DNA from 3 places in the Rahnella aceris genome. Region 2 is predicted to be linked to each of the others. Evidence: predicted binding sites of a transcription regulator. Region 2 holds the regulator's gene; each other region holds the start of a gene.
What was found. The regulator sigma-54, encoded in region 2, starts transcription at its own class of promoters, with help from an activator protein. The targets are predictions, from matches to a motif close to GTTGGCACANNTTTCGCTNT.
Positions count from the first base shown of each region.

Region 1 (11,088 bases), on a different contig from region 2:
GGCGGGCATTACGGCAATAAAGGGCAGGCCCAGCAGACGCGCGAAATAGGCTTCGGAGACAGCGGTACTGCCCGAAGACGCTTCAATAATCGGCGTATTTTCGCGGATCCAGCCATTGCACAGGCCATATAAAAACAATGAGCGTGCCAGACGATGTTTCAGGCTGCCGGAAGGATGCGTGCTTTCATCTTTGAGATACAACGAAATTCCAGGAAAGTCGTTCAGCGTGAGACGAATTAAATGTGTGTCGGCTGAACGTTGATAATCGGCGTCGATTTCTTTAATGGCGTGAGTGACCCAGGAATTGCGCATGTTGCAGGCTCATTTAAGTGTTTTGATGAGATAAAGAATAACGTAATCACCAGAGAAATAAGTTACTCTTTGACCCATGGATCATCTTATTTGGAGAAATACTTTCTCCTGGAGTGCGGTATGGTAGATAAAATTGACCTCAGGCTTTTATCGCTGCTACAGCGGGATTGCACCCTTTCTCTGAACGAGCTGGCTGAGGCCGTCAACCTCACCACCACCCCCTGCTGGAAAAGAATAAAGCGCCTTGAAGATGACGGGATTATTTGCGGAAAAGTGGCGTTACTTGACGCTGAGAAACTGGGACTTAGCCTGACAGCATTTGTGCTGATTAAGACCCAGCATCACAACAGTGAGTGGTATCAGCGATTTGTTCAGCAAGTCGAAGCGTTTCCAGAGGTGCTGGGTTTTTACCGGATGGCGGGCGAGTACGATTATTTGCTGCAAGTTCAGGTCTCCGATATGAAAAGCTACGATAACTTTTACAAGCGACTTGTGAATGGCATTCCAGGACTGAACGACGTGACCTCAAGTTTTGCGATGGAGCGCATAAAATCGACCACCGCATTGCCGATTTAATGCAAAAGTTGCAGTAAAAAGTTTCATCAGAAACCCCTGTTAACTCTGGTATCCTTGTCGGCCTGAAGAGAAAATTGGTCTTTCTGTCGCCGGTTTAACTCAATAAAATTATTATTATTTGTATGGAAAACACTGCGTGAGATTGTTTGCACAATTAGGCTGGTACTTCCGGCGTGAATGGCGCCGGTATTTGGGTGCCGTCGCCTTACTGGTCATTATCGCCGTTCTGCAATTACTGCCGCCAAAACTGGTGGGCGTAATTATCGATGGTGTTACGTCAAAACAAATGTCTTACGGCGTGCTTTTTGCGTGGCTTGGCCTGATGCTCGGCACGGCTGTTGTGGTGTATCTGCTGCGTTATGTCTGGCGCGTGCTGCTGTTCGGCGCGTCTTATCAGCTTGCTGTTGAACTACGACAGGATTTTTTCCGTCAGCTGAGCCGTCAGCATCCCGCTTTTTATCTGCGCCATCGCACCGGTGATTTGATTGCCCGTGCGACTAATGACGTCGACCGGGTGGTGTTCGCTGCGGGAGAGGGCGTGCTGACGCTGGTCGATTCGCTGGTCATGGGGCTGGCGGTACTCATCGTTATGGCAACGCAGATCAGCTGGGAACTGACGTTATTGTCGCTGGTGCCGATGCCGGTAATGGCGATCATTATCAAGCGATATGGTGATCAACTTCATTCCCGTTTCAAAACCGCACAGGCGGCGTTTTCCTCGCTTAACGATCAGGCGCAGGAAAGCCTGACCAGTATCCGTATGATCAAAGCTTTTGGCCTGGAGAATCATCAGTCATCGCAGTTTGCTGATGTGGCTGCGGATACCGGTGCAAAAAATATGCGTGTCGCGCGTGTTGATGCCCGCTTTGATCCGACCATCTATGTCTCTATCGGTATGGCAAACCTGCTGGCCATCGGCGGCGGTAGCTGGATGGTAGTCAATGGCCACCTGACGCTGGGTGAACTCACCAGCTTTGTGATGTACCTTGGCCTGATGATCTGGCCGATGCTCGCGCTCGCCTGGATGTTTAACATTGTCGAACGTGGCAGCGCGGCTTACAGCCGTATCCGTAGCCTGTTACAGGAAGCCCCGGCTGTTGTTGATGGCACAACACCGTTACCGGCAGGCCGCGCGACGCTTGAGGCTCACATCAACGATTTCCATTATCCGGAAAATAGCCACGCTGCTTTAACGACCGTTACTTTTTCCCTGCAACCAGGGCAAATGCTGGGGTTATGCGGTCCGACAGGTTCCGGTAAAAGTACGCTGCTTTCACTCCTTCAGCGCCAGTTCGATGTCACTGACGGTGACGTGTCCTATCACGGGTTATCCCTTAAAGAAATCCAGCTTGATGACTGGCGTGCCCGGCTGGCAGTTGTCAGTCAGACGCCTTTCTTGTTCTCAGACACTGTCGCGCAGAACATTGCGCTCGGAAGGCCTGATGCCACGCAGGAAGAGATTGAAGAAGCCGCGCGTCTCGCCAGCGTTCATGATGACATTCTGCGATTGCCTCAGGGATATGAAACTGAAGTCGGCGAGCGCGGCGTCATGTTATCGGGTGGTCAGAAGCAGCGTATTTCGATTGCGCGCGCATTGCTCCTCAAAGCCGAAATTCTGATCCTGGATGATGCTTTATCCGCCGTTGATGGCCGGACGGAGCACCAGATTCTGCACAATCTGCGTCAGTGGGGAAATGACCGTACGGTGATCATCAGCGCACATCGTCTCTCTGCACTGACCGAAGCCAGTGAGATTCTGGTCTTCAGCCAGGGGAGTATTTCGCAGCGTGGCAATCATGACCAGCTTGCTGCCGAAGCCGGCTGGTACCGCGATATGTTCCGTTATCAGCAATTAGAAGCTGCGCTGGATGATGTGTCACAGGAAAAGGAGCCGGAACACCGTGGCTGAACCCAAAAAAATTAAAATTCAGAAGCTTTGGCCAACGCTAAAGCGCCTGTTGAAATACGGGAAACCTTACCGCAAGCCGTTGTCTTATGCGGTTCTGATGTTGTGGATTGCAGCGGCAGCGGAAGTGACCGGCCCTATATTAATCAGCTTCTTTATCGATCACTACGTGGCTAAAGGTGAAATGCCGTGGGGGAAAGTCAGTTTGCTCGCGCTGAGTTTTATCTTCCTGCAATTCCTGGCAGCAAGCCTGCACTATTTTCAGGCACTGTTGTTCAACCGTGCTGCGGTGGGGGTCGTCCAATGCTTGCGCACCGAAGTCATGGATGCGGCATTACGGCAACCGTTGAGCGCATTTGATACACAGCCTGTAGGTCAGCTGATTTCCCGCGTGACTAATGACACGGAAGTTATCCGTGATCTGTATGTGACCGTGGTGTCGACAGTCTTACGCAGCATCGCCCTGATTGGTGCGATGCTGGTGGCGATGTTCAGCCTCGACTGGCGACTGGCATCGGTGGCAATTTGTATCTTCCCGGCCGTATTTGTCGTGATGGGGCTGTACCAGATTTACAGTACGCCGGTGGTGCGCAAAGTACGCGCTTATCTGGCGGATATTAATGATGGCTTCAATGAAGTCATCAACGGTATGAATGTGATTCAGCAATTCCGTCAGCAGAAAAGGTTTGGCGAACGACTTGCCCGCGCCAGCCAGTCGCACTACCTGGCCCGCATGCAAACGCTGCGACTGGAAGGATTTCTGTTGCGTCCTTTGCTCAGCTTATTCTCGTCGTTGATTTTATGCGGTCTGCTCATTCTCTTTGGATTCAGTGCCGAAGGTTCTGTGGGCGTTGGGGTTCTGTACGCCTTCATCAATTATCTCGGACGGCTCAACGAGCCTCTGATTGAACTGACCTCACAACAATCGATTATGCAGCAGGCAGTCGTTGCCGGTGAACGTATCTTTGATTTGATGGACAGGACGCAACAGCAATACGGGCCAGACGAAAAGTTGCTCACCAGCGGCGAGATTGACATCAAAGACGTCAGCTTTGCTTACCTCCCGGATAAATGGGTGCTGGAAAATATTTCCCTGCACGTGCCTTCGCGCGGTTTTGTGGCGTTGGTTGGACATACCGGCAGTGGTAAAAGTACGCTGGCAAATCTGCTGATGGGTTATTACCCGTTAAACAAAGGTGAGGTCAGGGTTGACGGACGTAACCTCGCCGACTTATCGCACACCAGCCTGCGCAAAGGTATTGCAATGGTTCAGCAGGATCCGGTGGTTCTGGCAGAATCCGTGTTCGCTAATGTCACGTTAGGCCGTGATATTGATGAAGCGCAGGTGTGGCACGCGCTGGACATTGTGCAGCTCTCACCGCTGGTACGCGAAATGCCCGAAGGTTTGAATACGCGTCTGGGAGAGCAGGGCAATAATCTTTCTGTCGGGCAGAAACAATTACTGGCGATGGCGCGCGTTTTGGTGCAGGCACCGGAAATTCTGATCCTTGACGAGGCAACGGCCAATATTGATTCCGGCACCGAGCAGGCTATTCAGCGTGCATTACGGGCTATCCGGCAGCAGACTACGCTTGTGGTTATCGCACATCGGCTTTCGACGATTGTGGATGCCGATAATATTTTGGTATTGCACCGTGGCCAGGCTGTTGAGCAGGGTAATCACTTGCAACTGCTGGCAGAAAAAGGCCGGTATTATCAGATGTATCAGTTGCAACTTGCCGGACAGCAATTGGCTTCTGCCGGACAGATTATGCCTGCAACAGAAAACGCATAATCTTTGCATCGGTGCCGTATCCCTGCGGCACCGGCTTTCTTCTTTCTCCGTTTTTCATTTCCTGTTTTTCTTTTCCCCGCACTGTATTCATGCAGGCAGAACCCTTTTTCAATTCGGGTGCACTAAAAAGCAGCGGTGAGCACTTAAATGGTGCGTGTGCTGCTGTGCTGCATATGGCATGACAACTGTGCGCCTGGTCACGATTATTCTGAAAATGCCGTATTACGCGGGAATTGCATGAATCTGCGCCCGATTTCAACTCTGGCACATCCTTTGCTTTATCCAATCCGTATCGGGCGCGAATCCTCTCGCGGCAAGCCCTTAATTCGAGGAGTGGCACAATGAAGCTGGTTACTGTGGTGATCAAACCTTTTAAGCTGGAAGACGTGCGTGAAGCGCTGTCTGCTGTTGGAATTCAGGGGCTGACCGTAACGGAAGTTAAAGGTTTTGGCCGTCAGAAAGGTCATGCCGAACTTTACCGTGGCGCGGAATACAGCGTGAACTTTCTGCCAAAAGTAAAAATCGACATTGCTATTGCAGACGATCAGCTTGATGAAGTGATCGATGTGATCAGCAAAGCGGCCTATACCGGCAAGATCGGTGATGGCAAAATTTTCGTTGCTGAATTGCAACGTGTTATCCGTATTCGTACTGGTGAAACCGACGAAGCAGCACTGTAATTTCAGGCTTTTATCTCTCATACCAATCGGTTTGAGATAAATCAGATTAGAAAAAACAGTTTTGAGAAACAGGGGTGGGTTAATAATGAAAAAACTTTTATCCATGATGGGGCTTGGTGCCGTGGCTTTGCTGCCTTCGCTTGCCATGGCAGCAGCGCCAGCAGCGGCAAACGGTGCTGATAACGCCTTTATGATGATTTGTACCGCGCTGGTATTGTTCATGACCGTACCGGGCGTGGCGTTGTTCTACGGTGGCTTACTGCGTTCTAAAAACGTTTTGTCCATGCTGACTCAGGTTATTGTCACCTTTGCTCTGGTCTGCGTGTTGTGGATCCTCTACGGCTACAGTCTGGCCTTCAGCGAAGGTAACGCGTTCTTCGGTGGTTTCAGTAACGTCATGATGAAAGGCATCGGCCTGGACTCCGTGACAGGCACCTTCTCCCAGATGATCCACGTTGCTTTCCAGTGCTCATTTGCCTGTATCACTGTGGCGCTGATCGTGGGCGGTATCGCTGAACGTGTACGTTTCTCAGCGGTTCTGATTTTCACTGTGATCTGGCTGACTTTCTCTTACATCCCGATGGCTCACATGGTGTGGGCAGGCGGTTTCCTGGCTGCTGATGGTGCGCTGGACTTTGCCGGTGGTACTGTTGTTCACATCAACGCCGCTATCGCAGGTCTGGTGGGGGCTTATCTGCTGGGTAAACGTGCCGGTTTCGGTAAAGAAGCTTTCAAACCACACAACCTGCCAATGGTCTTCACTGGTGCATCAATCCTGTATGTGGGTTGGTTCGGCTTCAACGCAGGTTCTGCAAGTGCAGCAAGCCCTGTTGCCGCGTTGGCTTTCCTGAACACGGTGATTGCAACGGCTGGTGCAATCCTGTCCTGGACACTGGTTGAATGGATGGTGCGTGGTAAACCTTCACTGCTGGGCGCAAGCTCCGGTGCTATCGCAGGTCTGGTCGCTATCACACCTGCATGTGGTACGGTCGGCGTGGGTGGTGCTCTCATCATCGGTCTCGTAGGCGGTATCACTGGCCTGTGGGGTGTGGTTACCCTGAAAAAATGGCTGCGTGTTGATGACACCTGTGACGTGTTCGGTGTTCATGGTGTGTGCGGTATCGTAGGTTGTCTGCTGACTGGCGTATTCACTTCCAGCTCACTCGGCGGCGTAGGTTATGCAGAAGGTGTGACCATGGGCCATCAGGTTTGGGTTCAGTTCTTCAGCGTGTGCGTGACATTGGTCTGGTCTGGTGTTGTTGCTTTCATCGGTTACAAAGTGGCGGACATGATCGTAGGTCTGCGTGTTCCTGAAGAACAAGAACGCGAAGGGCTGGATGTTAATAGCCACGGCGAAAACGCTTACAACCAATAATGAGATTTCAGAGAAAGTAGTGCGCTAACTCTCTCATTAATGAGTTAAAAATAATAAAATAATGATGATATGCAAAAGGGGCGATAATGTTATCGCCCCTTTTTAATGCGCCATTTTTACAGGGCGCTCTTTAATGATGATTATTCAGGCTTTCGCTGACGAATAACCCCTTCCTGTACCGTGGAGGCGACCAGCACGCCATCGCGGGTATAAAACTGTCCACGCACAAAACCACGCGCACCGGATGCAGAGGTACTTTCGACGGCATACAGCAACCAGTCATCCATGCGGAACGGGCGGTGGAACCACATCGAATGGTCGATGGTCGCGACCTGCATTCCCGGTTCAAGGAAGCCAATGCCATGGGGTTGCAGCGCCGTAGGCAGGAAATTGAAGTCAGACGCATAGCCCAGTAAATACTGATGAATTCGCAAATCATCTGGCATTTCACCGTTGGCCCTGAACCACACTGCACGGTTAGGCTCTTCGACACTCCCTTTCATCGGGTTATGAAACTTCACCGGACGCATTTCAATAGGCTTATGACCAATAAATTTTTCGCGGAATTTTTCCGGTATCAGATGCGCCAGATTTTTAGCAATATCTGATTCTGATACCAGTGTTTCCGGCGGCGGCACATCCGGCATGGTGTTCTGATGCTCAAAACCACTTTCCTGGCTTTGGAACGACGCCGTCATATAGAAAATCGGCTTGCCATGCTGCACCGCTTTTACGCGGCGGGCGCTGAAACTGTTGCCATCGCGCAGGATTTCCACGTCATAGATAATCGGCTTGCTGCTGTCACCCGGGCGCAAAAAGTAGCTGTGGAAAGAATGGATACCACGTTCCGCCGGGACAGTCTGTTTGGCGGCATATAATGCCTGGCCTACGACCTGACCGCCAAAGACCTGACGTAAACCCAAGTCTTCACTTTGACCACGAAACAGCCCTTCTTCAATTTTTTCCAGATCAAGCAGATCCAGCAGATTTTTTAATGCCTGACTCATAGTGGCCTCATGAAAGTTACCGGAGAAATCGACCTAAGTTGTTCGGGGTAATGCAGGCAGGAATTTTCTGAAATACGCCTTAACCGACAGGTCTAACCTGTTAATCATAGTGGATCTTACGTTTTGTCAGAAGATCTGTTTGGCCGCTGACAGGAAAACCTCAGACTTTTGTGCCATGATTAGTAGGTAAGCTGGTTAAAGTCACTAAATTCATCGTCGGCGTTTATTACAGCTTGTCGACAAGCGACTAATAAAAAAGGGAGTACGATCAATGAAACTTTGGCAGATAGTAGGTGGAACCGCGCTGTCTCTGACTCTTGCCGGGTGCGCACAGCATCATGAGGCACCAGCGCAGCAACCTCCTGTGAATACGGCGGCTAGCCCGGACACCGGACCTGCGATCACTGGCCCGAATGTATCGGGTAGCGTGTTTATCAATCAGCGTGTAGCCTTGCCACCGGATGCTGTCCTGACGGTGACATTGTCTGATGCTTCGGTGGCGGATGCGCCATCCCGCGTGATTTCGCAAAAGGTGGCGAGAACTCAGGGTAAACAGGCACCGTTTACCTTCATCCTGCCGTATAACCCGCAGGAAATTGCCCCTAACGCGCGTATTCTGCTGAGTGCGGCGGTAACCATCAATGGTCAGATGACCTTCATCACTGACTCCATTAAAGAAGTGATTAATCACGGTCAGGGTACACGTGCCGATCTGCAACTTGTCCCGGTTGTCGCCGTCCCTGTAGCGACCAAACCCAGTGCCCTGGGACCAATGACTAACCCGTCAAATCCAGGACTGGGCACTTCGCCTGCACCGGTTAGTATGGTACCTGCACAACCAACGACCTATTAATTCATCACTTATGATGGCTAAGCACCGCTCTCGCGGTGCTTTTTTATGTGCGTTTTGAAGGCAGGCATTCACCATTTCCAGCCGTATTTCTCTAAATCGATTTTGCCTTTCTTAAACGTGATGCCCTCGGCCAGCAGTGCCTGACGCTGACGTTTAAAGTCTTCGCCCTGCAAAGAGATTTCACCGTGCCGGTTTATCACCCGGTGCCAGGGAAGAGTGCTGCCTTCCGGCAATTTCTTGAGTACGCCCCCGACCTGACGTGCCGCGCGGGGTGAACCGGCCAGTTGCGCGACGTTACCGTAAGTTGTGACCTGCCCGACCGGGATGGCGGCGATAATCTGAAATACGCGCTGGCGAAAGTTATCGGGTTCCGACATGACATCCTCCTCAGTGATTTGCGCCAGTATGACGCAAAAATTAAGGTTTTGTAGGCTCTGATTCAGGCGTATTGTTTAAGAAAACAACGGTTGTCGGCAGTTAACTTGCTTTTGTTTCGGCCATCACAGATAATGCCCACCGCTTCGATTCTCTTAGCAGAGAAATGAAGCTGACAACGTCAATGGGGGCCCTGTTGGTTCTCCCGCAACGCTAACTTGTCAACTTGGTCAGGTCCGGAAGGAAGCAGCCATGGCAGGTGTCGTGTGTGCCGGGATGTAGCTGGCAGGGCCTCCACCATTTCAGGCCTCCGGAATTATCTCTTCTCTTTGATTTCCTCCTAAAAATATCTTCAAAGCCAGGCTGCGCCCATAAAAAAGGGCACGTTTTCACGCGCCCTCTGTTAACCCGCAAGTTTCAGTGATGAACCAGCGTCGCAAAATAATACACCAGCGGGATTGCCAGAATATAAAGGCCTACAGGCACTTCACGTGCTTTTCCTGCGACCACTTTAATGATGACGTAAAACAGCAGGCCGCCGGCGATACCGGTGCCGAAGCTGTTGGAAATCAGCGTAATCATTACCATCATCAGTACCGGCAGCGCGTCGGTAAAATTCGCTAAGTCCACTTTTCGCAAATTACTGAACATGTTCAGGCCAATCAGAATCAGTGCCGGTGCGGTCGCCTCTTTCGGGATCATCAGCGCAATCGGAGTAAATAACAGCATCAGCAGAAACATGACTGCAGCGGTAAGTGCCGTCAGGCCAGTTTTCCCGCCTGCTTCAGCGGCGGCAGAGGATTCGATCAATGCTGTAGCTGCAGGAATACCGACGATCGGGCCCAGCGCTGCTGCAATGGAATCCACCATGAAAGGCCGGTTGATATTTTTCATATTGCCGTGTTCATCGAGCAATCCAGCCTCACCACCGACAGCCAGTGTGGTGCCCATCGTAGAGAAGAACTCCGAGGCGAAGAAGATAAACAGGAATGGCAGAAAGGCGATGTTGATAGCACCGATAAGATCGACTTTGCCCAATAACGGAGCAACCGAGTGAGGCAGCGAGATCCATTGCTCAGGTAAATGCGTTACGCCAAACGGTATACCCGCCACCGTCGCCAGCAAAATGGCCCATAAAATGGCACCCGGTACTTTACGAGCCTGTAACCCCACGGCGACCAGCAGACCAAGAAGCGCAATTAACGCACCCGGCGCAGTAAAATCTCCCAGAGCCAGCGCATGTGTTTTGGTATTTGCCATTACCAGCCCGGCATTGCGGAAGCCGAGCAGGGCGACAAAAATGCCAATAGAAGCGGTCAGCCCAAGCTTGATCGACTGCGGAACAGAACGGGTGACTACTTCGCGTAAGCCAAACACTGTCATCACGAAAAATAAAATCCCCGACCAGCATGCAATCCCCAGCGCGACGGGCCAGGTAATGCCGTCGCCCGCCAGCGTAATACCGACCAGTACCGAGCCGCCAATGCCAGGCCCGACCATAAAGGGCAGGTTGGCGTAAAAAGCCATCAGGAGAGAGCCCAGTACAAACACCAGGATCACGCCGGTGGTGGCTGCGCCTTTATCTATACCACTGACGGCCAGCAAGCCCGGGATCACCACCAGTAAATACGCCGCCGCCAGAAACCCGGTGATGCCTGCCAGACATTCCGTTTTAATCTTGGTCTGGCGCTGGTGCAGATGGAAGCGGCGTTGTAACCAGCTTTCGTCTGCTGAGACGGTAACATTTTTCACAGAACTTTCGGACATACTTAAATTCCCCTGAAAATAATTTTTATAATGTTGTGTTTGCTATCTTTTTACGTCTGGTGGTTTTGAGAATGCTTCAGATTTCTTCTGGCCAGATTTCCAGAACCGGGTTGACGATTTCCCGTGAACCGCCATCTGTCAGCCCTAAATCAGTCAGATGTGGGCCTGCATTACAGGCTAAGCACGTTCCTTCGATAGCTTTGAAAACGCGATAAGGCGGTTCCCAGTCTGCGACCTGTGCACTGAGGTCGCGCAGGTTTTTAAACTGCTTCGCCAGTTCCGTGGCCGGTAAATCAGACAGCATTCCGGCAATCGGCATATCGATATTGGCCAGCAACTTGCCATGCTGGCTCAACGCCATACCGCCGCCGCTGGCGATCAGCTGATTGGCCGCTATCATCATGTCGACAGGATCCCGGCCGATAATCACCAGATTATGGGC
Region 1 covers NZ_JAADJV010000001.1:2,525,295-2,536,382, reverse strand. The annotation lists gene GW591_RS11590 (PLP-dependent cysteine synthase family protein) at 1-312, opposite strand, end outside; gene GW591_RS11585 (Lrp/AsnC family transcriptional regulator) at 433-888, shown strand; gene GW591_RS11580 (SmdA family multidrug ABC transporter permease/ATP-binding protein) at 1,025-2,797, shown strand; gene GW591_RS11575 (SmdB family multidrug efflux ABC transporter permease/ATP-binding protein) at 2,757-4,589, shown strand; gene glnK (P-II family nitrogen regulator) at 4,931-5,269, shown strand; gene amtB (ammonium transporter AmtB) at 5,355-6,644, shown strand; gene tesB (acyl-CoA thioesterase II) at 6,785-7,651, opposite strand; gene GW591_RS11555 (YbaY family lipoprotein) at 7,923-8,504, shown strand; gene GW591_RS11550 (MGMT family protein) at 8,573-8,881, opposite strand; RNA gene ffs (signal recognition particle sRNA small type) at 9,074-9,170, shown strand; gene GW591_RS11540 (NCS2 family permease) at 9,297-10,646, opposite strand; gene GW591_RS11535 (adenine deaminase) at 10,723-11,088, opposite strand, start outside.
Region 1: glnK (P-II family nitrogen regulator) is a predicted target of sigma-54. The motif match lies at 4,850-4,869, and genes of this name have one in related genera.

Region 2 (11,088 bases):
GGGCAAAACGACAGCGTGGTCAACGGTCTGATTTCACCCACCGGTAAACCCGGCTTTGTGAAGATCAATACCGGACCGCTGAGTTCTGCTTCTGCGGACGCCATCGTGCCGGTGGAAACCGCCATTGCGCTGCTGAAAGATATGGGCGGCAGCTCGGTGAAATATTTCCCGATGGGTGGCCTGAAAACCCGTGATGAATTCGCTGCCGTGGCCCGTGCCTGTGCGGAACAGGATTTCTGGCTGGAACCGACCGGCGGTATCGATTTAGAAAACTTCGAGCCGATTATGGAAATCGCGCTGGCGGCGGGCGTCACTAAAATCATCCCGCATATCTACAGCTCGATTATCGACAGCGCCACCGGTAACACCCGTCCTGACGATGTGAAAACCCTGCTGGCCAGCGTCAAAAAGCTGGTGGGCTGAAGGTTCTGACCTTTCCTGCGCGGTAAGCCGTCCGGGCACACTGATGTTGTTACCGGATGGCAAATATATTTACGCAATCAATCAACGAAGCGATAACATCACCTGATTCAAGGTATTTGCCGAAAACGGCAAACCGCGTTTATCGATGACTCTGTGGCGGTCGGCAGTTCGTCGTAAAGGGTGATCGCGCCGTAGCCGGAATAATATGGAAGAACAATGGTGAGATTTCCCAATCAACGTCTGGCGCAACTGTTTGATGCGCTGCAAACCGAAACGCTGCCTCAGGATGAACTGGCAAAACGCCTGTCGGTGTCGACGCGGACGGTCCGTGCGGATATCACTGCGCTTAATGAAATCATCGCGGACTATGGCGCGACCTTCGTACACAACCGTGGCAGCGGGTATCAGCTGCGCGTTGATGATCAGAGCCTGTTCTCGTCGTTACAGCAGTCGACACAACGTAAACCGAATCCGACGCCGCGTACGGCCGCAGAGCGGGTGAAGACGCTGCTGATCCGCTTTTTGACCTCAGCTTTTTCATTAAAGCTGGAAGATCTGGCTGATGAATGGTTTGTCAGCCGGGGAACCCTGCAAAATGATATGGCTGAGGTAAGGGAGCATCTGGCCCGCTATCATCTGAATATTGAAACCAAGCCGCGCTATGGCATGAAGCTGTTTGGTGCGGAGCTGGCAATCCGCGCCTGCCTGACCGACTTGTTGTTCCAGCTCGATGCCGAAGAACAGGCCAATCCGCTGCTGAAGGCGGAAAGCCTGGAGTCGGAAGCGCTGGTGCCGCTGACGCGCTTTATGCATCAGCTTCTGACGCAGTCTTCTATTCAACTGACCGACGAAGGTGAACAATATCTGATTCTCTATTGCGCGGTGGCCATTAAACGCATTGCCGGCGGTTATCCGCTGACTGATTTTGATGCTGAAGACGGTGACCCGGCGGTCAAACACGTTTCTGTGCGGCTGGCTGCGGAGCTGAAAAGTCTGGTGGGCAAGGAAATTCCGGCCTCTGAAGAAGCTTATCTGCGGGTGAATATCGCCGCGCGTCGCGTGCAGCAAATCCTGCCAACGGACATTAATGCTGACGATGACGAATCGCTGGTCGATTACATCCTGTCGTATATCAATTCGCACTATAGTTATGATTTACAAGGTGATAAACAGCTGCGCGCTGATCTGCTGACGCATATCAAAACCATGATTACGCGGGTGAAATACCAGATTAATATCCCCAACCCGCTGCTGAACAACATCAAACAGCATTACCCGATGGCGTATGACGTCACGCTGGCGGCGGTGTCGAGCTGGGGGAAATACACGCCGTACACCCTGAGTGAAAACGAGATTGGGTTTCTTGTGCTGCATATCGGCGTCGGGCTGGAGCGGCATTACAACATCGGTTATCAGCGACATCCGCAGGTGATGCTGGTATGCGACACCGGCAATTCGACCATCCGTATGATTCAGGCGCAGATTAGCCGCAAATATCCGCAGCTGGTGATGAAACAGGTGGTGACGTTGCGGGATTACGAACAACTGGAACACATCGACGAAGATTTCATCATCTCCAACGCCCGCATCAGCGAGAAGAATAAACCGGTGGTGGTGCTGTCGCCATTCCCGACCGAATACCAGATGGAGCAGCTTGGCAAGCTGGTACTGGTTGATCGCACCCGGCCTTATATGCTGGAAAAATTCTTCGACGAAAAACACTTCATGATCATCGATGAACCGATGACGCAGGCGGAGTTATTCCGCCATGTGTGCTCTCAGCTGGAAGCCGAAGGCTACGTCGATCAGGCGTTTTATCCGTCGGTGGTTGAGCGCGAGGAAATTGTCTCGACCATGCTGGGGGAAGGGATTGCGCTGCCGCACTCGCTGGGGCTGCTGGCGAAGAAAACCGTGGTGATAACGTTGCTCTCTCCGCAGGGCATTGCGTGGGGAGAAGGGGAGACAGCACACGTGATTTTCCTGCTGGCAATCAGCAAGGCAGATTATGAAGAGGCGATGGCGATTTACGATTTGTTCGTGACGTTTGTGCGGGAACGCTCAATGAGCCGTCTGCTGAGCAGCGAAAACTTTGAGAGTTTCAAGGCCATTGCAATCGACTGTTTAAGCCGCATTTAATACGGCTCAAAGAGTGCGTTAATTATCAGTCTTCATCAAAACCTGAATTAATCAGATTTACCACTGCCGTCAATGCCTGTTCTTCATCGGGGCCGGTGGCTTCGATTTCGATTTTCTGACCTTTCGGGGAATCGAGCATCAGCAGCGCGATGACACTGCTGGCTTCCGCTTCAATGCCCGTGTCGTTGCGCAGCATCACTTCTGATTCAAAGCTCTGCACCAGTTCAAACAACTTCATTGCCGGGCGGGCATGCATACCCAACCGGTTTTTGATTTCTACCGTTTGTTTCACCGTCATGATTTGCGTTTTTCCAGCGTGCGATGGCGGGATTGCACATTTTTCCCGCGGGAACGGAAATAGTCGGCCAGTTGCTCTGCGATATAGACCGAACGGTGTTTACCGCCGGTACAGCCAATGGCGACGGTCAGATAGCTGCGGTTGTTCGTTTCCAGCATCGGCAGCCATTGTTCGAGGTAGCTGCGGGTCTGGTAAATAAAGTTGTGCACTTCAGTATGACGGTCAAGGAACGCCGCGACCGGCTTATCAAGGCCTGTCATCGGACGCAGTTTCGGATCCCAGTGCGGGTTTGGCAGAAAACGCACATCGAAAACATAATCCGCATCAATCGGAATGCCGTGTTTGAAACCGAAGGATTCGAACACCATCGTCAGTTCGCGCTCGCGTTTACCCAGCAGACGGGTACGCAGCATTTCTGCCAGTTCATGCACGGACATTTCGGAGGTGTCGATGATCAAATCCGCAGACGAACGCAGTGGTTCGAGCAGATCGGCTTCTTCATCAATGGCACTTTCGAGGGACAGATTTTTGCTGGAAAGCGGGTGCAGACGACGGGTGTCGCTGTAGCGGCGGATCAGAGTATTGCGGTCGGCATCAAGGAATAACAACTGCGGTGAGAAGCTCTCCGGCAGTTGTGACATCGCATACTCATAAACTTCCGGTGTTTCCGGCATGTTACGGACGTCAATGCTGACGGCCGCTGATGTATTACGTTCAACAAGGGTCTGGGCAAGCTGCGGCAATAACACCACCGGCAGGTTGTCCACACAGTAAAAACCCATGTCTTCTAGTGCCCGTAGGGCAACCGACTTCCCGGAACCGGAACGGCCGCTGACAATCATCAGCACCATGGTGTCACTCCCCTGGCATTCAGTGTGCAGAATTCATTTTCCCGGCACTGTACCGGGAATCAGCAATTTATTCGTTTTCAGTCATTATCTGGAACAGTTCTTCGTCACTTTGCGCGCCACGCAGACGGCGACACACTGTTTTATCAGCTAATTTCTTAGCGACTAAAGATAATGTATGTAAATGGGTTTTACATTGATCTGCCGGTACCAGCAAGGCAAAAAGCAAATCTACCGGCTGATTATCGATGGCGTCAAAAGCAATCGGTTGTTCAAGCTGAATGAATACGCCGACGGCACGTAAAGTGTCTTCTTCCAGCTTACCGTGCGGGATGGCGATCCCGGCACCGATCCCGGTGCTCCCCATACGTTCACGGGTCAAAATGGCGTCAAAAATCACCTGCGGCGACAAATTTAATTGTTTGGCGGCCAACTCACTGATGATTTCCAGTGCGCGTTTTTTGCTGGCGCAATGAACGCCGCTTTTGGTGCATTCGGCATTAAGCACCGACGTTAATTGCATTGCAGTATCGTTAATCATGTCATCTTTCACTTTTGCGCTGTTTCACCCTTAAAGCTATATCGGCTCGTTTCCCGAAGGTCACAAGCCGATGCCCGAAGGTTTGTAGCACAGGGTTGGCTACATGAATGTCAGTGCTGTTTCAGTTTGTCTTTATGTTTATTCAACTGTCGGGCCAGTTTATCAACCAGTCCGTCAATCGCTGCGTACATATCCTGATGTTCCGAGGTGGCATGTAATTCGCCTCCGTTCACATGCAAAGTGGCTTCCGCTACTTTCTGCACCTTTTCCACGCTCAACACCACATACACCTGATTAATCCTGTCGAAATACTGCTCAAGCTTAGCCAGCTTCGACGTGATGAACTCTCTCAGGGGATCCGTGATCTCAATGTGATGTCCGGTAATGTTGAGCTGCATAATGTCTTCCTTCTCTGTTGAGGTCAAACTAACTGTTTACGTTGGTTTGAGGGCGGGATGGACAAAGACTCTCGGTATTTGGCGACAGTCCGACGCGCAACCATAATTCCCTGATCGGAAAGCAGGGTCGCTAACTTACTGTCACTGAGCGGTTTTACAGGATTCTCCGCTGCGATTAATTTCTTCACCAGCGCCCGGATCGCGGTTGACGATGCCTCGCCACCGCTGTCTGTACTGACATGGCTGGAGAAGAAATACTTCAGTTCGAAAATGCCACGCGGGCTGTGCAGGAACTTCTGCGTCGTCACACGTGAAATCGTCGATTCGTGCATTTCCACGGCACTGGCAATATCTGCCAGTACCATAGGTTTCATAAATTCTTCACCCAGTTCAAAGAACGCCTGCTGCTGCTCAACGATGCAGCGCGTCACTTTCAACAGCGTGTCGTTACGGCTTTCCAGGCTTTTGATTAACCACTTGGCTTCCTGCAGATTGCTGCGGATAAATTGCCCGTCGCTGTCGCTGCGTGCGGAATTCCCCATCGCGGCGTACTGCTGGTTAATCTTCAGACGCGGAATGCTGTCGGAATTGAGTTCTACCGCCCAGACACCTGACACTTTACGCACCAGCACATCCGGGATCACGTATTCGGATTCGCCGGTGTTGATAGACTGGCCCGGACGCGGATCAAGAGACTGGATCAGGAGCATCGCTCCTTTCAGTGTATCTTCTTTTAACCGGGTTGATCGCATAAGTGCGCGGAAATCATGGTTCGCCAGCAAATCGAGATGTTCGCTGATGATAAGACGGGCTTCAGTGATGAAAGGCGTGTCAGTCGCATATTGAGAAAGCTGGATCAGCAGGCAGTCGCGCAGGTCACGGGCGGCGACACCCACCGGATCAAAACGCTGAACGCGCTTAAGTACGGCTTCGACTTCGTCCATGGTGACATTTTCATCACCGACGCTTTCAAGAATGTCGTCAAGGGAGACGGTCAGGTAACCGGTGTCATCCACTGCATCGACGATTGACGTGGCAATCGCGGCATCGGTATCAGAGAACGGCGTCAGCTCGACCTGCCACATCAGGTAATCCTGAAGTGTCTGCGTGGTTTCGCCCTGGTAAATCGGTAGCTCATCGTCGCTGTAATCATTGCCGGTGCCTGACGGCGTGCCTGCGGTGTAAATCTCATCCCAGGTGGCGTCCAGCGGCAACTCTTCCGGCATGTCTTTCTGCTCGAGTGCCTCGCGGGTGTCTAACCCTTCGCTGTCGGTGGTTTCTACCGAGTCGATTTCTTCATGAAGGTCGGTTTGTTCCAACAGAGGGTTGCTCTCCAGCGCGAGTTGGATCTCCTGCTGGAGCTCAAGCGTGGATAGTTGCAACAAGCGGATGGCCTGTTGTAACTGAGGAGTCATTGCCAGTTGTTGGCTGAGTCTGAGTTGCAAACCTTGCTTCATATCTTGGCTTAATTCCGTTGATGAGTGAAAACGGCAACACTTCTGTCAGAGACGGCCTGTTTCAGTGTAGGTTGAAACAGGCACGGTTCCGGCGGCACAGATCACAGACGGAATTCTTCACCAAGATAAACACGTTTAACTTGTTCATCAGCAAGAATGTCGGCTGGCGTGCCGTGGGCGATCAATTTCCCCTGACTGACGATATACGCGCGTTCACAAACGTCGAGTGTTTCGCGAACGTTATGGTCAGTGATCAGTACGCCGAGGCCGCTGTCACGTAAATGCTCAATGATTTTTTTGATGTCGATAACGGAAATCGGGTCAACCCCGGCGAACGGTTCATCCAGCAGGATGAATTTAGGGTTCGCTGCCAGTGCACGGGCAATTTCAACACGACGGCGTTCACCACCAGACAGTGACTGACCGAGGTTATCGCGCAAATGAGAAATATGGAACTCTTCCATTAATTCATTAGCGCGGTCATTACGCTGTTCTTTGGTCAGATCGTCACGGATCTGCAGCACCGCCATCAGGTTATCAAATACGCTCAGACGACGGAAAATGGAGGCTTCCTGCGGAAGATAGCCAATACCGCGACGGGCGCGGGTATGCAGCGGCAGCAGGCTGATGTCTTCATCATCAACGATAATGCGGCCCGCATCGCGCTGGACGATGCCCACGACCATGTAAAAGGTGGTGGTTTTACCCGCACCGTTTGGCCCTAATAACCCGACGATTTCACCCGAGTTGACCATCAGACTGACATCTTCAACGACCTTACGGCCTTTGTATGCCTTTGCCAGATTCTCTGCGATTAATTTAGCCATAAAATATCAGTTACTCTTTTTGGTCGGCTGGCCGCCCGCTGCAGGCGTTTTTTGTTGCAGCTGCGAAGGTACCAGAACGGTCGTCACACGGTTACCTTTATCACTAAAGGCTTCCATTTGCTGTTTCTGTACCAGATAGGTAATACGGTCGCCTTTCACATTGCTGTCCAGTTGCTCAAGGTAAGCGTTGCCGGTCAGCGTGACGAGGTCATTTTCCACTTCGTAGCGGACTTTCTGTGCATGGCCTTTAATCGGCTTACCGTTATCCTGCATCTGGTAGAACGTCACCGGGTTGCCGTAACCTTCTACCACTTCTTTACCGGAAACCCCCTGCGGGCGGATGACGACCACTTTGTCGGCTTTAACCTGGATCGTACCCTGATTGACGACCACATTGCCGGTAAAGGTCGCGGTATTGGTATTGACGTCGAGCGCCTGGTTTGCTGAATCAATGGTGATCGGTTTCGTTGTATCGTCTTTTAAGGCAAATGCCGGAACGCTGACGGCTAACAATGAGCTGACGATCAGGAGATCACGGATTTTATTTTTTGCTTTGAATTTCATAAGAGGTCGTTACCTTTTCGATCAGCTCTGCTGTTTTGTCACGCAGATTACCACGCATTTTCATGCCGTTAGATGTAAAACCTGTACCATACAACGTCACTTCATCGTCTGAGGCAACGTCCTGTGTCGTCAGGTTAACCCGTGCATTGTCCGTTTTGATTCTTTGCAGCTGTGATGTCTCAGGTGTCAGGCTGTCTGCCTGCACATGCCCATAAAGATAGAGCATTTTATCCTGAGTCAGTTTCGCTTTATCAGAACGCAATACCCAGGTGGCTACTTTGTTCTTGTCATACATGGTCGCGACCGGATTGGTAAACCATGACACCTGATCAGCGGTGTAATATTTTACCTGGTCTGAAACCAGTTTATACGTCAGGCTGCCCATCGGGTCATACACCATCGTAACGGTGTGGGACGTCTGGTAAGTCGGATCCTGATCATTGACCGCTTGCGGAACATCATCGCTGTTGTCAGATAATGACCAGCCAATCAGCACCAGAACGATGGCAGTCAGCGCCAGAATAATCCAAAGTTTTGCTTTACTCATATCGACAGCCCTTTGGCGTCCTCCAGCTTACCCTGCGCCAGCAGAATCAAATCACACAGTTCGCGTACTGCACCACGTCCACCCGCGATACGGGTAACATAATGCGCTTTCGGTAACAGAACAGGATGTGCATCCTGAACCGCGACAGAGAGACCCACTTCGGCCATCACCGGCCAGTCAATCAGGTCATCACCAATGTACGCCACTTCTTCGGCCCGCAGAGACAGTGTATCTAACAGTTCGCGGAAGGCCAAAAGCTTATCAGATTGCCCCTGATACAAGTGGCGTATGCCCAGAGTTTTAGCGCGATCTTCCAGTAATTTCGCATTGCGGCCTGTAATAATCGCGACTTCGATATCGGATGTCAGCAGGCAGCGGATACCGTAACCGTCGCGAACGTTGAAACTTTTCAGCTCTTCTCCCTGATTTCCCATATAGATCAGGCCATCAGACATAACGCCATCGACATCGCAAATCAGCAGGCGGATTGCTTTTGCCCGTTCAAGCACTTGCGCACTGACCGGACCGTAGCAGGTTTCCACCAGGGCTGCGCTATTACTCATTCAGGGAATTCCTCAATTAAACTACGCCAGCGCGCAGCATATCGTGCATATGTAACACACCCAGCAACTGGTCACCATCAGCAACCATCACGCAAGTGATGTGTTTGTCCTGCATTAAATTCAGCGCATCAACTGCCAGCAGTGAAGGACGCACGCGGATACCGCCTGTCGTCATCACATCCGCAATCGATGCCGTATTGATGTTGACGCCCATATCAAAGATGCGTCGTAAATCCCCATCGGTAAAGATCCCTTCGATTTTCATCAAATCGTTGCAGATAACCGTCATGCCCAGATTTTTTCGGGTGATTTCCAGCAACGCATCCCGCAACGAAGCTTCACGGCTGACGTGCGGAATTTCATCCCCGGTGTGCATGATATCGCTGACGCGCAGTAACAGCTTGCGACCCAGTGCTCCGCCAGGATGTGACAGGGCGAAATCTTCCGGTGTGAAGCCGCGTGCTTCAAGCAGTGCGACGGCCAGTGCATCGCCCATCACCAGCACTGCCGTGGTGCTGCTGGTCGGTGCCAGACCCAGCGGGCAGGCTTCTTTGGGCACTTTTACACAAAGGTGAACATCTGCCGCTTTCCCCATCGTGCTTTCGGGGTTAGACGTCATGCAGATAAGCGTAATGCCCAGACGTTTGAGTACCGGTATCAGCCCCAGAATTTCATGGGCTTCGCCGGAGTTGGAAATCAGAATGACGACATCCTGCTTCGATACCATGCCCAGATCACCGTGGCTGGCTTCGCCGGGATGCACAAAGAATGCCGGTGTGCCCGTACTGGCAAAGGTGGCGGCCATCTTACGGCCGATATGACCAGATTTGCCCATGCCCATGACGACGACTTTGCCATTGCAGGCGAAGATTTTTTCGCAGGCGCGGGTAAAATCACCGTTAATGTATTGATCTAACTGCTCAAGTCCTTCACGTTCTGTTTTCAGCACATCATGTCCGACGGCCTGAAAATCAAAACCGGGGGCGAAGGTATCGTTAGCCATAGTGGGTTCCTGACAGAGTTCAGAAGGCAATGCTGTCCGGTAATAGAAACAGCACGGCCATATAAGCGATAAATCCACACAGCAGTAATGCACCGGCTAAATGTCCGATACGGTGTTTACGCATCAGGCATAGTCCGGAAAGCACCACGCTGACCGCCAGCATGACCCAATAATCGCGATGAAACGCGTCTGGGTTGAACGAACCTGGTGCTACCAGCGCGGGTAATCCCAGCACCAGGCAGGTATTAAAAATGTTTGCGCCGATAATATTACCCAGCGCGATGTCATCTTCGCCTTTGATAGCGCCGGCGATAAAGGTCGCCAGTTCTGGCAGACTGGTACCGATAGCAATCACCGTCAGGCCAATCACCAGTTCACTGACACCCAGATAACGCGCGATGACAGTGCTGTTATCAACGATCATGCCCGACGCCAGCGGCATGATGATAAAGCCCAGTGCCAGCCACAAAAATGCGACCGTATTGCTACTGTCTTGCGGAAGTTCGGACATTTGCTCGTAGGTCAGCGTATCCAGCCCCTCTTTTTCGGCGGCCCGGGCGATTTTTATCATCAGCATCATGAACACGCCTGCGCTGGCCAGTAGCAAAACACCATCAAACCGGCTGAGTTCGCCGTCGCTTAACAGAAAACCACACAGTGCGGTGACCAGTAACAATAATGGGAGCTCGCGGCGTAATATATCAGAACGAACGGAAAGTGGATGAATCAGGGCGGCACCGCCCAAAATCAGAAGAATATTAATGATATTCGAACCAATTGCGTTTCCGACGGCCAAATCCATCTGATCGTTGATGGCGGCGGTGGTGGAAACCACCAGTTCAGGAAGGGATATTCCGACGCCGACGACAGTCATACCAATCACCAGCGGGGAGATGCCCATCGAGCGTGCCAGCACTGCGGCTCCGTACACCAGACGATCAGCGGCGTAAACTAACAGTAACAAGCCGACAATCATCAGTACGATAGCGAGAAGCATGAAACATCCTTTATTGGGTATAATGCGAGGTTCGTTGCCCTGGCGGGCAGGCGATTCCTTCGTCAACATGAGCTAAGGCGACATTTTGTCTGAAAATGACGCCTGCGGGTTCCTGTATGTTAGACGATGAAGGCTTTTATTTTAAAATGGTAATTCGTTGATTTTGACCGTCTGTGGCAGAAAAGTAAATCGATGGCAACTTTGGTAACGAAACCGGGGTAAGTTTTTGTAAAAATACCAAAGTTATACGATACCTTGTGCGTGTCAGACGTATTCTTAGCGAAAGCATTCCGAAGGGAAAAACTGAATGAGTCAAAGCGAATCGAATCTGGTTGAGATCAAAGGCATGAGTTTTGTGCGCGGCGATCGTCCCATTTTCGAAGAGATAAATATGACCGTGCCGCGTGGCAAAGTCACTGCAATCATGGGGCCTTCGGGGATCGGTAAAACCACCTTGCTGCGTCTGATTGGCGGACAACTTGCGCC
Region 2 covers NZ_JAADJV010000002.1:537,752-548,839, reverse strand. The annotation lists gene dagF (2-dehydro-3-deoxy-phosphogluconate aldolase) at 1-423, shown strand, start outside; gene GW591_RS14855 (BglG family transcription antiterminator) at 640-2,559, shown strand; gene npr (PTS phosphocarrier protein NPr) at 2,585-2,857, opposite strand; gene rapZ (RNase adapter RapZ) at 2,854-3,708, opposite strand; gene ptsN (PTS IIA-like nitrogen regulatory protein PtsN) at 3,776-4,258, opposite strand; gene hpf (ribosome hibernation promoting factor) at 4,357-4,644, opposite strand; gene rpoN (RNA polymerase factor sigma-54) at 4,668-6,101, opposite strand; gene lptB (LPS export ABC transporter ATP-binding protein) at 6,203-6,928, opposite strand; gene lptA (lipopolysaccharide ABC transporter substrate-binding protein LptA) at 6,935-7,492, opposite strand; gene lptC (LPS export ABC transporter periplasmic protein LptC) at 7,470-8,039, opposite strand; gene kdsC (3-deoxy-manno-octulosonate-8-phosphatase KdsC) at 8,036-8,602, opposite strand; gene kdsD (arabinose-5-phosphate isomerase KdsD) at 8,619-9,605, opposite strand; gene GW591_RS14800 (calcium/sodium antiporter) at 9,625-10,602, opposite strand; gene mlaF (phospholipid ABC transporter ATP-binding protein MlaF) at 10,910-11,088, shown strand, end outside.

Region 3 (11,088 bases), on a different contig from region 2:
CAAAACTGAAATCGACCTATACCGATAAACTGCCATTGATGATCAATCCGCAGTCCGGACGTGTGCACACGTCTTATCATCAGGCAGTGACTGCCACCGGGCGTCTATCTTCCAGTGATCCAAACCTGCAAAATATTCCGGTGCGTAATGACGAAGGTCGCCGCATCCGTCAGGCGTTTATCGCGCCGAAAGACTACATTATTCTCGCTGCCGACTACTCGCAGATTGAACTGCGTATCATGGCGCATTTATCTAAGGATGAAGGTTTGCTGAAAGCGTTCGCCGAGGGGAAAGATATCCACCGCGCGACTGCCGCAGAAGTCTTCGGTACGCCGCTGGAGAAAGTATCCGGTGAGCAACGCCGCAGTGCGAAAGCGATTAACTTCGGCCTGATTTATGGCATGAGCGCCTTTGGTCTGTCGCGCCAGCTAAATATTCCGCGCAAAGAATCCCAGCGTTATATGGATTTGTACTTTGAGCGCTATCCGGGCGTGCTGGAATACATGGAACGCACCCGCACTCAGGCGTCTGAGCAGGGTTACGTTGAAACGCTGGATGGTCGCCGTCTGTATCTGCCAGACATTAAGTCCAGTAACGCCATGCGCCGTAAAGGTGCGGAGCGTGCAGCGATCAACGCCCCGATGCAAGGAACGGCTGCGGATATTATCAAGCGTGCGATGATAAGCGTCGCTGACTGGCTGAAACAACCGGATGCGCCGCGTGCTCGCATTATCATGCAAGTACACGATGAACTGGTGTTTGAAGTGCATAAAGATGATGTGGAAGTGGCAAGCGAAAAAATCCGTAATCTTATGGAAGCAAGCATGACGCTGGCCGTTCCACTGAAAGTAGATGTGGGCACTGGCGAAAACTGGGATCAGGCTCACTAAGTGAATAGTTATTAAGCTTTTTTTGTAATTAAGCTACAGGATTATGTGCTCATACCATGAGAGTGATCGCATAATCCGCGATTTTTGTGTAAGTAAACTACAAAAAGTTCTTTTTCCCCGTCAGAAAATAGGGTAAAGTTTCTCTCGTAGGGTACAGAGGTAAGATGTTCTATCTTTCAGACCTTTTACTTCACGTAATCGGATTTGGCTGAATATTTTAGCCGCCCCAGGCATTTATGTCTGGGGCGTTTTTTATTGGATTTTTCATAGCGTTATACCCATAAAAAAGGGCAACCTTGCGGTCACCCCTTTCTGTTCTTTACTTACATTTCCCCGTTCCCGGGGCGCTACTATTCGCCTTCGTTAGAAAGCTCTTCTTCCTGCACTTCCGGCGGGATTTCGCTGAACCAGGTGTTCAGTTTGTCACTCAGTTTATCCACGCCCATTTTCTTCGGTGAGGAAAATGCTTCTACCTGAATATCACCCATGAATTCTTTCACCGCTTCACGGACCATTTTTATCTGCGCCTGACGTGCGCCTGAAGCCAGTTTGTCGGCTTTAGTCAGCAGCAACATGACCGGCGTACCCACATCAACTGCCCACTGAATCATTTGTTGATCGAGATCTTTAAGCGGATGGCGGATATCCATCAACACAACCAGACCTTTGAGGGAGTTACGCATTTGCAGATATTCGCCCAGCGCGCGCTGCCATTTGCGCTTCATTTCTTCCGGTACTTCCGCGTAGCCATAACCCGGCAAGTCGACCAGGCGGATGCCCGGCTTCACTTCGAACAGGTTGATGAGCTGAGTACGGCCAGGCGTTTTACTGGTACGCGCGAGGCTTTTCTGCTGTGTCAGGGTATTCAGCGCACTGGATTTGCCGGCGTTTGAACGACCAGCAAATGCGACTTCAATGCCTGCGTCAGATGGCAAATGCCGGATATCCGGGGCGCTCATGACGAAATGGGTCATATGATAGTTGTAAGTTTGGCTGGTCAAAGCGTGCGTCTCCGTGAGGCATGAGTATCTGGCTGGCGATTATAACTGCAACACAGCCGAGATGCGTTCGTGTTTTTAAAATCCGAATGATGAGGCGAAGGGACCACAGAGATGAAGGCGGGGGAAATTGCCTTCATGATGTAAGACATTTGCTATTCATGATGCGGGTTATTTCGCTTGTTTTGTCGCCGAATTTTTTAATGTTATTCAATTTCAATAAGATAAAATTGATGTCGTTATGAAATCGACAAGACGGCTGGCGGGTATCTTGAGCCTTTGTGCCAGTCGGGTAAAGTATTTCTTACGCGGTGAAGGCGAGAACGGAAACAGGGACGAAAATTGCATTCAGGGATCACGGGAAATGCATCGCGATTTAAGGATGAACGGAGCCGGAGGCTCTGAAAGGCAAAGGAAAAACCGGGACGTTGATGCTATACAGGGAAAGTATTTGATGAATATCCTTCTGAGGAAGGAAAGAAAAAGGCAGCAAGGTTACCTTGCTGCCTTTTTTCTTTGCCCGCTTTCTGCTAGATTCCGGCGCAAATCTATACTAAATGTACACACCTAAGAGCAGATGCCATGAAACAGCCAGCGAAAGCACCGCGCGCCAATACCGCGACAGCTAAAACGAAGAAGAAAAGTCGTGTCGAGCTTGATATCGAAGCGCGCGAACGCAAGCGTGACAACAAGCGCCGTGGCCATAAAGCAGGCTCACGCGCCAATCCGGATGCGGCTCAGAACCAAAGCGGCGCGGGCACGAAAAAAGCCGATCCGCGTATCGGTAGCAAAAAAGCCGTGCCTTTGATCGTTGAGACCGTTACGAACAATGCAGCGAAAGCTAAAAAAGCCGCACAGCCGAAGCAAGATGCAAAACCTAAGATGACACCGGAAGAAGAACTGACGTTACTCGAAAATGATGAGCGTCTGGATTCTTTGCTGGATCTCATCGACGATGGCAAAGCATTAAGCGCAGAAGATCAGGCTTATGTTGATCAGACACTTGATCGCATCGACGTTCTGATGGAAATCCTCGGCATCGAACTCGGCGAAGATGAAGATGACGAAGAAGAAGTGAAAAACGAAGACATGATGCAGTTGCTCAAGCGCGGAAATCCAAAAGAGGGTTTCTAAGCTATGCGCTGGGTCATCCCGGCAATAGCCTTACTCTTTGCATGTTATCTGCTTTGGTTATTCGGTAAACTACGCCGGTTATCGAAAACCAAAGCACGTTTGCGCAGAGCGACCTTTGCACGGCAGGCTCAAAGCCTGCCTGTAAAGCGAACCGGTCGCATCCGACGCCGGAAGGAGTGAGTACCCCATGTCAGAACAGACTACCGTCTGGGATTTAGCGCTGATCCAGAAATACAATTATTCGGGTCCGCGATACACATCCTATCCAACAGCACTTGAGTTCAGTGAACGCTACGATAATACCGCTTTCGAAAATGCGGCTGCCCGTTATCCGGCACGCTCGCTCTCATTGTACGTGCACATTCCTTTCTGCCATAAGCTCTGCTACTTCTGCGGCTGCAATAAACTGGTGACCCGCCAGCAGCATAAAGCCGAAGAATATCTCAACGTGCTTGAAAAAGAGATCAGTCACCGTGCACCGCTCTTTAAAGGTCGTCAGGTCAGTCAGCTGCATTGGGGCGGTGGTACTCCGACTTACCTCGATAAAGCGCAGATAAGCCGTTTGATGGGCCTTCTGCGGGCACACTTTGATATCCTGCCCGACGCGGAAATGTCACTGGAGGTAGATCCACGTGAAATTGAGCTTGATGTGCTTGACCATCTGCGCAGCGAAGGCTTTAACCGCCTGAGTATGGGGGTCCAGGATTTCAACAAAGAAGTGCAGCTTCTGGTTAACCGTGAGCAGGATGAAGATTTCATCTTTGCCCTCATTGCACGCGCCCGGGCGCTGGGTTTCAACTCGACTAATATCGATCTGATTTACGGTCTGCCGAAACAAACGGCAGAAAGTTTTGCTTACACGCTGCAGCGTGTGGCAGAGCTCAACCCTGATCGTCTGAGTGTGTTCAATTATGCGCACATGCCAAAATTGTTCGCCGCTCAGCGCAAAATCAAAGATGCTGATTTGCCTGGCGCGGAAGAGAAATTGAAAATTTTGCAGGAAACCATCGCTTCACTGACCGGTTTCGGCTATCGCTTTATCGGGATGGATCACTTTGCTCGCCCTGAAGACGAACTGGCGATTGCCCAGCGCGAAGGAAAATTGCACCGCAATTTCCAGGGCTACACCACACAGGGCGACAGTGATTTGCTGGGAATGGGCGTTTCGGCCATCAGCATGCTCGGCGATACCTACGCGCAGAACGAAAAAGATATCAAAACCTATTACGCTCATGTGGAAGAGCAGGGACATGCCTTATGGCGGGGTCTGGAAATGACGAATGATGACTGCCTTCGTCGTGATGTCATTAAATCTCTGATCTGCCATTTTGAGTTGAATTTTGCTGATATCGAACAGCGTTACGACATTCGTTTTACCGATTATTTTGCTGATGATCTGGCACTGCTGAAGCCGCTGGCTGAAGACGGGCTGGTTGAGGTGAGTGGCACACATATTCAGGTGACACCGCGCGGGCGTTTGCTGATCCGTAATATCTGTATGTGCTTTGATATTTATCTGCGACGTCAGGTGCGCCAGCAACAATTCTCCCGCGTTATCTGACAGTCTGCTCTGCAAATAAAAACAGCCGCATAAGCGGCTGTTTTGCTGTCTGGTGCGAGGACTTTTATTCCATGCCCAGTTCTTTCAGTTTTCGGGTCAGGGTATTTCGCCCCCAGCCCAGCAACCGTGCCGCTTCCTGTTTATGTCCCTGTGTATGGCGCAGCGCCGTGGTCAGTAATGTACGTTCCATTTCAGGTTGCGCTTCTGACAGCAGGTTTTGATGACCGGAACGCAGCGCACGGTCTGCCCATTGTGCCAGCAATGTCGCCCAACTGTCTGGCAGACTCTGACCACCGGTTTCAGGGGCCGAGGTCTCAAACAGTTCGCTGGGTAAATCCTGAATCAGCACTTCCTGACCCGCCGCCATGACGGTGAGCCAGCGGCAGGTGTTTTCCAACTGGCGCACATTGCCCTGCCATGGCAATCGCGTCAGTGCCGTTTCTGTTTCCGGATGCAGGTTTTTTGCTTCCACACCCAGCTCTTTAGCCGCGACTTGCAGGAAGTAACGTGCCAGACGCGGGATGTCTTCACGACGTTCACGCAGCGGCGGCAGATGGACGCGGATAACGTTCAGGCGGTGGAATAAATCCTCGCGGAATTTCCCTTCCTGAACCCGTAGCTCCAGATTCTGGTGAGTCGCAGCGATAATACGCACGTCCACTTTTACCGGCGCATAACCGCCAACACGATAGAACTGGCCATCTGCCAGCACGCGAAGCAGACGGGTTTGCACATCAAGCGGCATATCCCCGATTTCATCGAGGAACAGCGTGCCGTTATCGGCTTGTTCAAAACGTCCCTGACGGACGGTGTTGGCGCCGGTAAACGCCCCTTTCTCGTGGCCGAATAATTCGGACTCAATCAGGTCTTTCGGGATAGCAGCCATATTCAGCGCGATAAAGGGCGCTTTGGCGCGCGGGCTGTGGCGGTGTAAGGCGTGAGCGACCAGCTCTTTACCGGTACCGGATTCCCCATTAATCAGCACGCTGATTGAAGAACGGGACAAACGGCCGATGATGCGAAATACGTCCTGCATAGCGGGCGCTTCACCGATAATGTCTGCGGTCGGGCCACTCGCAGGCTGGCTGCGTGCCGGTTGCTGTTGTTCCTGATAATGACTGATGGCTCGTTCAACCAGTGCCACGGCTTCATCAATGTCGAACGGTTTTGGCAGATAATCAAACGCACCTTGCTGATAGGCGCTGACTGCAGCATCCAGATCGGAGTGCGCTGTCATTATGATGACCGGAAGCATCGGGTGACGTTGTTTAATCTGCTTTAACAGCGCTAAACCGTCCATCCCGGGCATACGGATATCTGATAACAAAACGTCAGGGGTTTGAGTCGCAATGGCATCAAGCACTTCATTGCCGCTGTCAAACGTGGTGCAGGTCAAACCGGCTCCAGTGAGCGCACGTTCAAGTACCCAGCGGATGGAGCTATCGTCATCGACGATCCAGACTATCCCTCGTTGCATAAGAACCTCACTGGCGAATAGGCAGGAATACCGAGAATTCGGTATGTCCTGGCCAACTGTTAAATTCAACTTTACCCGAATGCTGATCAATCAAACTGCGCGCGATGGACAGGCCCAAACCGGTGCCCCCTTCGCGGCCACTGACCATGGGGTAAAAAAGGGTGTCCTGCAAATGCGCCGGTACGCCGGGGCCATCATCTTCAATATCGATACGGGCCACCAGACGATAACGCACGCCGTGTAACGTAATCTGGAAAGCAGTACGCGTGCGTAATGTAATTGTGCCGCCTTCCTCCCCCAGCGCCTGTAATGCGTTGCGGGTGATGTTTAACAAAATCTGTTCTATCTGATCGGGGTCGTGCGCCAGTTCAGGCAGGCTCGGATCATAGTCCCGCACCAGCTGAACGTTATCCGGCTTCTCCATCGAGACCAGTTGGCAAACCCGTTCCGCAACCTGGTGAATACTTTGTGTCACATGCTGGCTCGGACGTTGCGGGCCCAGCAATCTGTCGACCAGATTACGCAGACGGTCAGCCTGCTCAATAATGACTTTCGTATATTCCAGCAAGGCCGGATCGGGCAGCGCTCTGGATAATAATTGTGCTGCGCCACGCAACCCGCCGAGCGGATTCTTGATTTCATGTGCCAGACCGCGGATCAAATCACGCGCAGCAACCTGTTGAGCGTGCTGTAATTGTTCCTGGCTCAGGCGGCGCTGATTATCCATCGGCGCCAGTTCCACCAGAATGAAACCTTCTGGCAGCATCTGTGCGGTCAGCGACAACACATGCGCGCGGCCGTCTACGACCAGCGTCACTTCACTGTCTGTAAAGCCTTGTCCGGCTGTCAGACTTTCACGCATTAATTCGATGTTCAGCGAAAAATATCCCACCAGTTCTGGCAAAGGGGTGCCAAAAAGCTTTCGGGAACTTTGCGCCAGTAACTGCTGAGCTGCCGGATTGGCATAATGCACAGCCAATTCGTCGTCTAACAGCAGAACGCTGTTGATTAAGGAATTCAGGATCTGCCCAGCATCGGGCAGTTTGCCAGTTGCCATACCGCAGTCTCCCGCACCTGATTGGTGCATTTTATCTCGCTACCCGGTGAAATCACGGGTCAGAGGGGTTGAGCAGGAAAGAGTGTGGAGAAAAAAGCCCATCCGGAGATGGGCTGAAAGTTTCCACGGCAACAAATATAAATCGTCTTACTTAATTTTGACGCTGAAGGGTTTGTGAACACAGGCCTTCAGTCGGGTATTACCCTCAGCGCCAGCCCGAAGACGAGCGCTGAGTCCGGTTTAATCGAAAAATTAAACGCTGTAGTACAGTTCGAACTCAACCGGATGCGGAGTCATGCGCACGCGGTCCATTTCTTCTTTACGCAGACCGATATAAGCATCGATAGCGTCGTCAGTGAACACGCCACCACGGGTCAGGAACTCGCGGTCTTCGTTCAGTGCGTTCAGGGCTTCTTCCAGTGAACCTGCAACTTTTGGAATTTCTGCTTCTTCTTCCGGTGGCAGGTCATACAGGTTTTTGTCCATCGCATCGCCAGGGTGGATCTTGTTGATGATACCGTCCAGGCCAGCCATCATCAGTGCAGCAAACGCCAGGTATGGGTTAGCCGCTGGATCAGGGAAACGTGCTTCGATACGCATCGCTTTAGGCGTTGATACGTGTGGAATACGGATGGATGCAGAACGGTTACGCGCAGAGTAAGCCAGCATTACTGGCGCTTCGTAGCCCGGGACCAGACGCTTGTAGGAGTTGGTGGTCGGGTTAGCGTAGGCGTTGATTGCTTTAGCGTGCTTAATGATACCGCCGATGTAGAACAGTGCCATTTCAGACAGGCCGCCGTATTTGTCGCCAGCGAACAGGTTGTTACCGTTCTTGGACAGAGACATGTGGCAGTGCATACCTGAACCGTTATCGCCAAACATTGGTTTTGGCATGAAGGTCGCAGTTTTGCCAAATGCGTGAGCCACGTTGTGAACCACGTATTTGTAGATTTGGATTTCGTCAGCTTTTTTAGTCAGGGTGTTGAAGCGGGTTGCCACTTCGTTCTGACCAGCGGTTGCCACTTCGTGGTGGTGAGCTTCAACAACCAGACCCATTTCTTCCATGGTCAGACACATGGTAGAACGCAGATCCTGAGAGGAGTCGACCGGAGGAACCGGGAAGTAACCGCCTTTTACTGCAGGACGGTGGCCTTTGTTGCCGCCTTCGTATTTGGTGCTTGAGTTCCATGCGCCTTCGATATCATCGATAGCGACGTGAGAACCGGAGATGCTGCTGCCGAAGCGCACATCATCAAACAGGAAGAATTCTGGCTCTGGCCCGAACAGAACGGTGTCCGCAATACCGGAAGAGCGCAGGAAATCTTCTGCACGTTTTGCGGTAGAACGTGGATCGCGGTCATAACCTTGCAGCGTGGTTGGCTCAAGGATGTCGCAACGAATGATCAGGGTAGTTTCTTCGTAGAATGGGTCAAGAACAGCAGTGCTCGCATCTGGCATCAAGACCATGTCAGATTCGTTAATGCCTTTCCAGCCACCGATTGAAGAGCCGTCAAACATTTTGCCTTCTTCGAAGAAGTCAGCGCTAACCTGGTGCGCAGGAATGGTGACGTGCTGTTCTTTGCCTTTGGTATCAGTGAAGCGTAAATCTACGAATTTCACTTCATGCTCATTCAGCATCGTCAAAACGTGTTCAGCGGACATACTAGTTCTCCCGAATTTCTCATTATCGTCGTGGAACGAATAACCATTTTTGGTCTTTAGTTGGAAATAACAGCCTTACTGGAACTGGCGTGTAGACTGAACAGCGCTATTATTTGTCTGGTCAGGCTCTTCACCCTGTAAAAAATTTTTTACCCTAAAAAACTTTTACTCTAAAAACTATTAGCGAAAACTGTGCCAACTTTGAGAAAATGCAAACAACGCCATTTTACAGGGCTTTTGCACTCGACAAGTATGCACCATAACGGAATTCTCGCACTAAAATGGTGCTAACTGTGAGAGTGAAAGCACTATAATGGTGCGTCATAATGGTTCAGTGGTCTTTTTGCACCGTGAAAGGGATCACAAAGTAGCCATCCATAAGTTGTTTCAACAAGATCCTTGTGATCTTGTTTAGAACCTCGCTTAATACGTGTACAATAGCGCGCTATTTCTAATGCCTGAGGCAAAGCTGTGATCGAAAATTTGCGTAACATCGCCATTATTGCCCACGTTGACCATGGTAAAACCACCCTGGTCGACAAGCTGCTGCAACAATCCGGTACTTTCGGAGAGCGTGTAGAAGCCACTGAACGCGTAATGGACTCCAACGATTTGGAGAAAGAGCGTGGGATTACCATCCTCGCAAAAAACACCGCCATTAATTGGAAAGACTACCGCATCAACATCGTGGATACCCCAGGACACGCCGACTTCGGCGGTGAGGTAGAGCGTGTGATGTCAATGGTCGACTCGGTGCTGCTGGTTGTGGATGCAATGGATGGCCCAATGCCGCAAACCCGTTTCGTGACCAAAAAAGCCTTCGCTAATGGTCTGAAACCGATCGTGGTAATCAACAAGGTTGACCGCCCTGGCGCGCGTCCTGACTGGGTTGTCGATCAGGTCTTCGACCTGTTTGTAAACCTGGACGCAACCGACGAACAACTCGATTTCCCAATCATCTATGCATCAGCACTGATGGGTATCGCGGGTAACGACCATAACGATATGGCCGAAGACATGACCCCGCTGTACCAGGCGATCGTTGACCACGTATCTCCGCCACAAGTTGAGATGGAAGCACCGTTCCAGATGCAAATCTCTCAGCTGGACTACAACAACTATGTTGGCGTCATCGGCATCGGCCGCATCAAACGCGGTACCGTTAAGCCTAACCAGCAAATCACTGTCATCGACAGCGAAGGCAAAACCCGCAACGGTAAAGTCGGTAAAGTTCTGACCCACATGGGTCTTGAGCGTATCGAAGCCACCGTTGCTGAAGCGGGCGACATCATCGCAATCACCGGCCTGGGCGAACTGAACATTTCCGACACAATCTGTGATCCGGCGAATGTTGAAGCTCTGCCTGCGCTGAGCGTTGATGAACCAACAGTAACCATGTACTTCAACGTAAACACCTCTCCGTTCTGTGGTAAAGAAGGTAAGTATGTGACTTCACGTCAGATCCTTGACCGTCTGAACAAAGAGCTGGTGCACAACGTTGCATTGCGTGTTGAAGAAACTGAAGATGCTGATGCATTCCGTGTTTCAGGCCGTGGTGAACTTCACCTGTCGGTTCTGATCGAAAATATGCGTCGTGAAGGTTTCGAGCTGGCGGTTTCCCGTCCTAAAGTAATCAACCGTAAAATCGATGGCCGCATGCAAGAGCCATTCGAGAACGTGACACTGGATATCGAAGAGCAACACCAGGGTTCTGTTATGCAGGCCATGGGTGAGCGTAAAGGCGATGTCAAAGACATGATCCCAGACGGTAAAGGTCGTATCCGTCTTGATTACCTGATCCCAGCACGTGGCCTGATCGGCTTCCGTACCGAATTCATGACCATGACTTCCGGTACCGGTCTGCTGTACTCCACGTTCAGCCACTACGATGACGTTCGTCCGGGCGAAATCGGCCAGCGTCAGAACGGCGTGCTGATCTCCAACGGTCAGGGTAAAGCTGTTGCGTTCGCACTGTTCAGCCTGCAAGACCGCGGTAAATTGTTCCTGGGCCACGGCGCAGAAGTGTATGAAGGCCAGATCATCGGTATTCACTCACGTTCTAACGACCTGACCGTGAACTGCCTGACCGGTAAGAAACTGACTAACATGCGTGCGTCCGGTACTGACGAAGCAACGACTCTGGTTCCTGCTATCAAAATGTCTCTGGAGCAAGCTCTGGAATTCATCGATGATGACGAACTGGTCGAAGTGACTCCTCTGTCTGTGCGTATCCGTAAACGTCACCTGACCGAGAACGATCGTAAACGTGCAATGCGTGGTCCTAAAGAAGGTTAATCTTCTTTAACGTT
Region 3 covers NZ_JAADJV010000008.1:103,978-115,065, reverse strand. The annotation lists gene polA (DNA polymerase I) at 1-890, shown strand, start outside; gene GW591_RS24315 (spot 42 RNA, inhibition of DNA synthesis) at 1,055-1,102, shown strand; gene yihA (ribosome biogenesis GTP-binding protein YihA/YsxC) at 1,241-1,891, opposite strand; gene yihI (Der GTPase-activating protein YihI) at 2,471-3,022, shown strand; gene hemN (oxygen-independent coproporphyrinogen III oxidase) at 3,210-4,583, shown strand; gene glnG (nitrogen regulation protein NR(I)) at 4,648-6,060, opposite strand; gene glnL (nitrogen regulation protein NR(II)) at 6,068-7,117, opposite strand; gene glnA (glutamate--ammonia ligase) at 7,370-8,779, opposite strand; gene typA (ribosome-dependent GTPase TypA) at 9,251-11,074, shown strand.
Region 3: glnA (glutamate--ammonia ligase) is a predicted target of sigma-54. The motif match lies at 8,960-8,979, and genes of this name have one in related genera.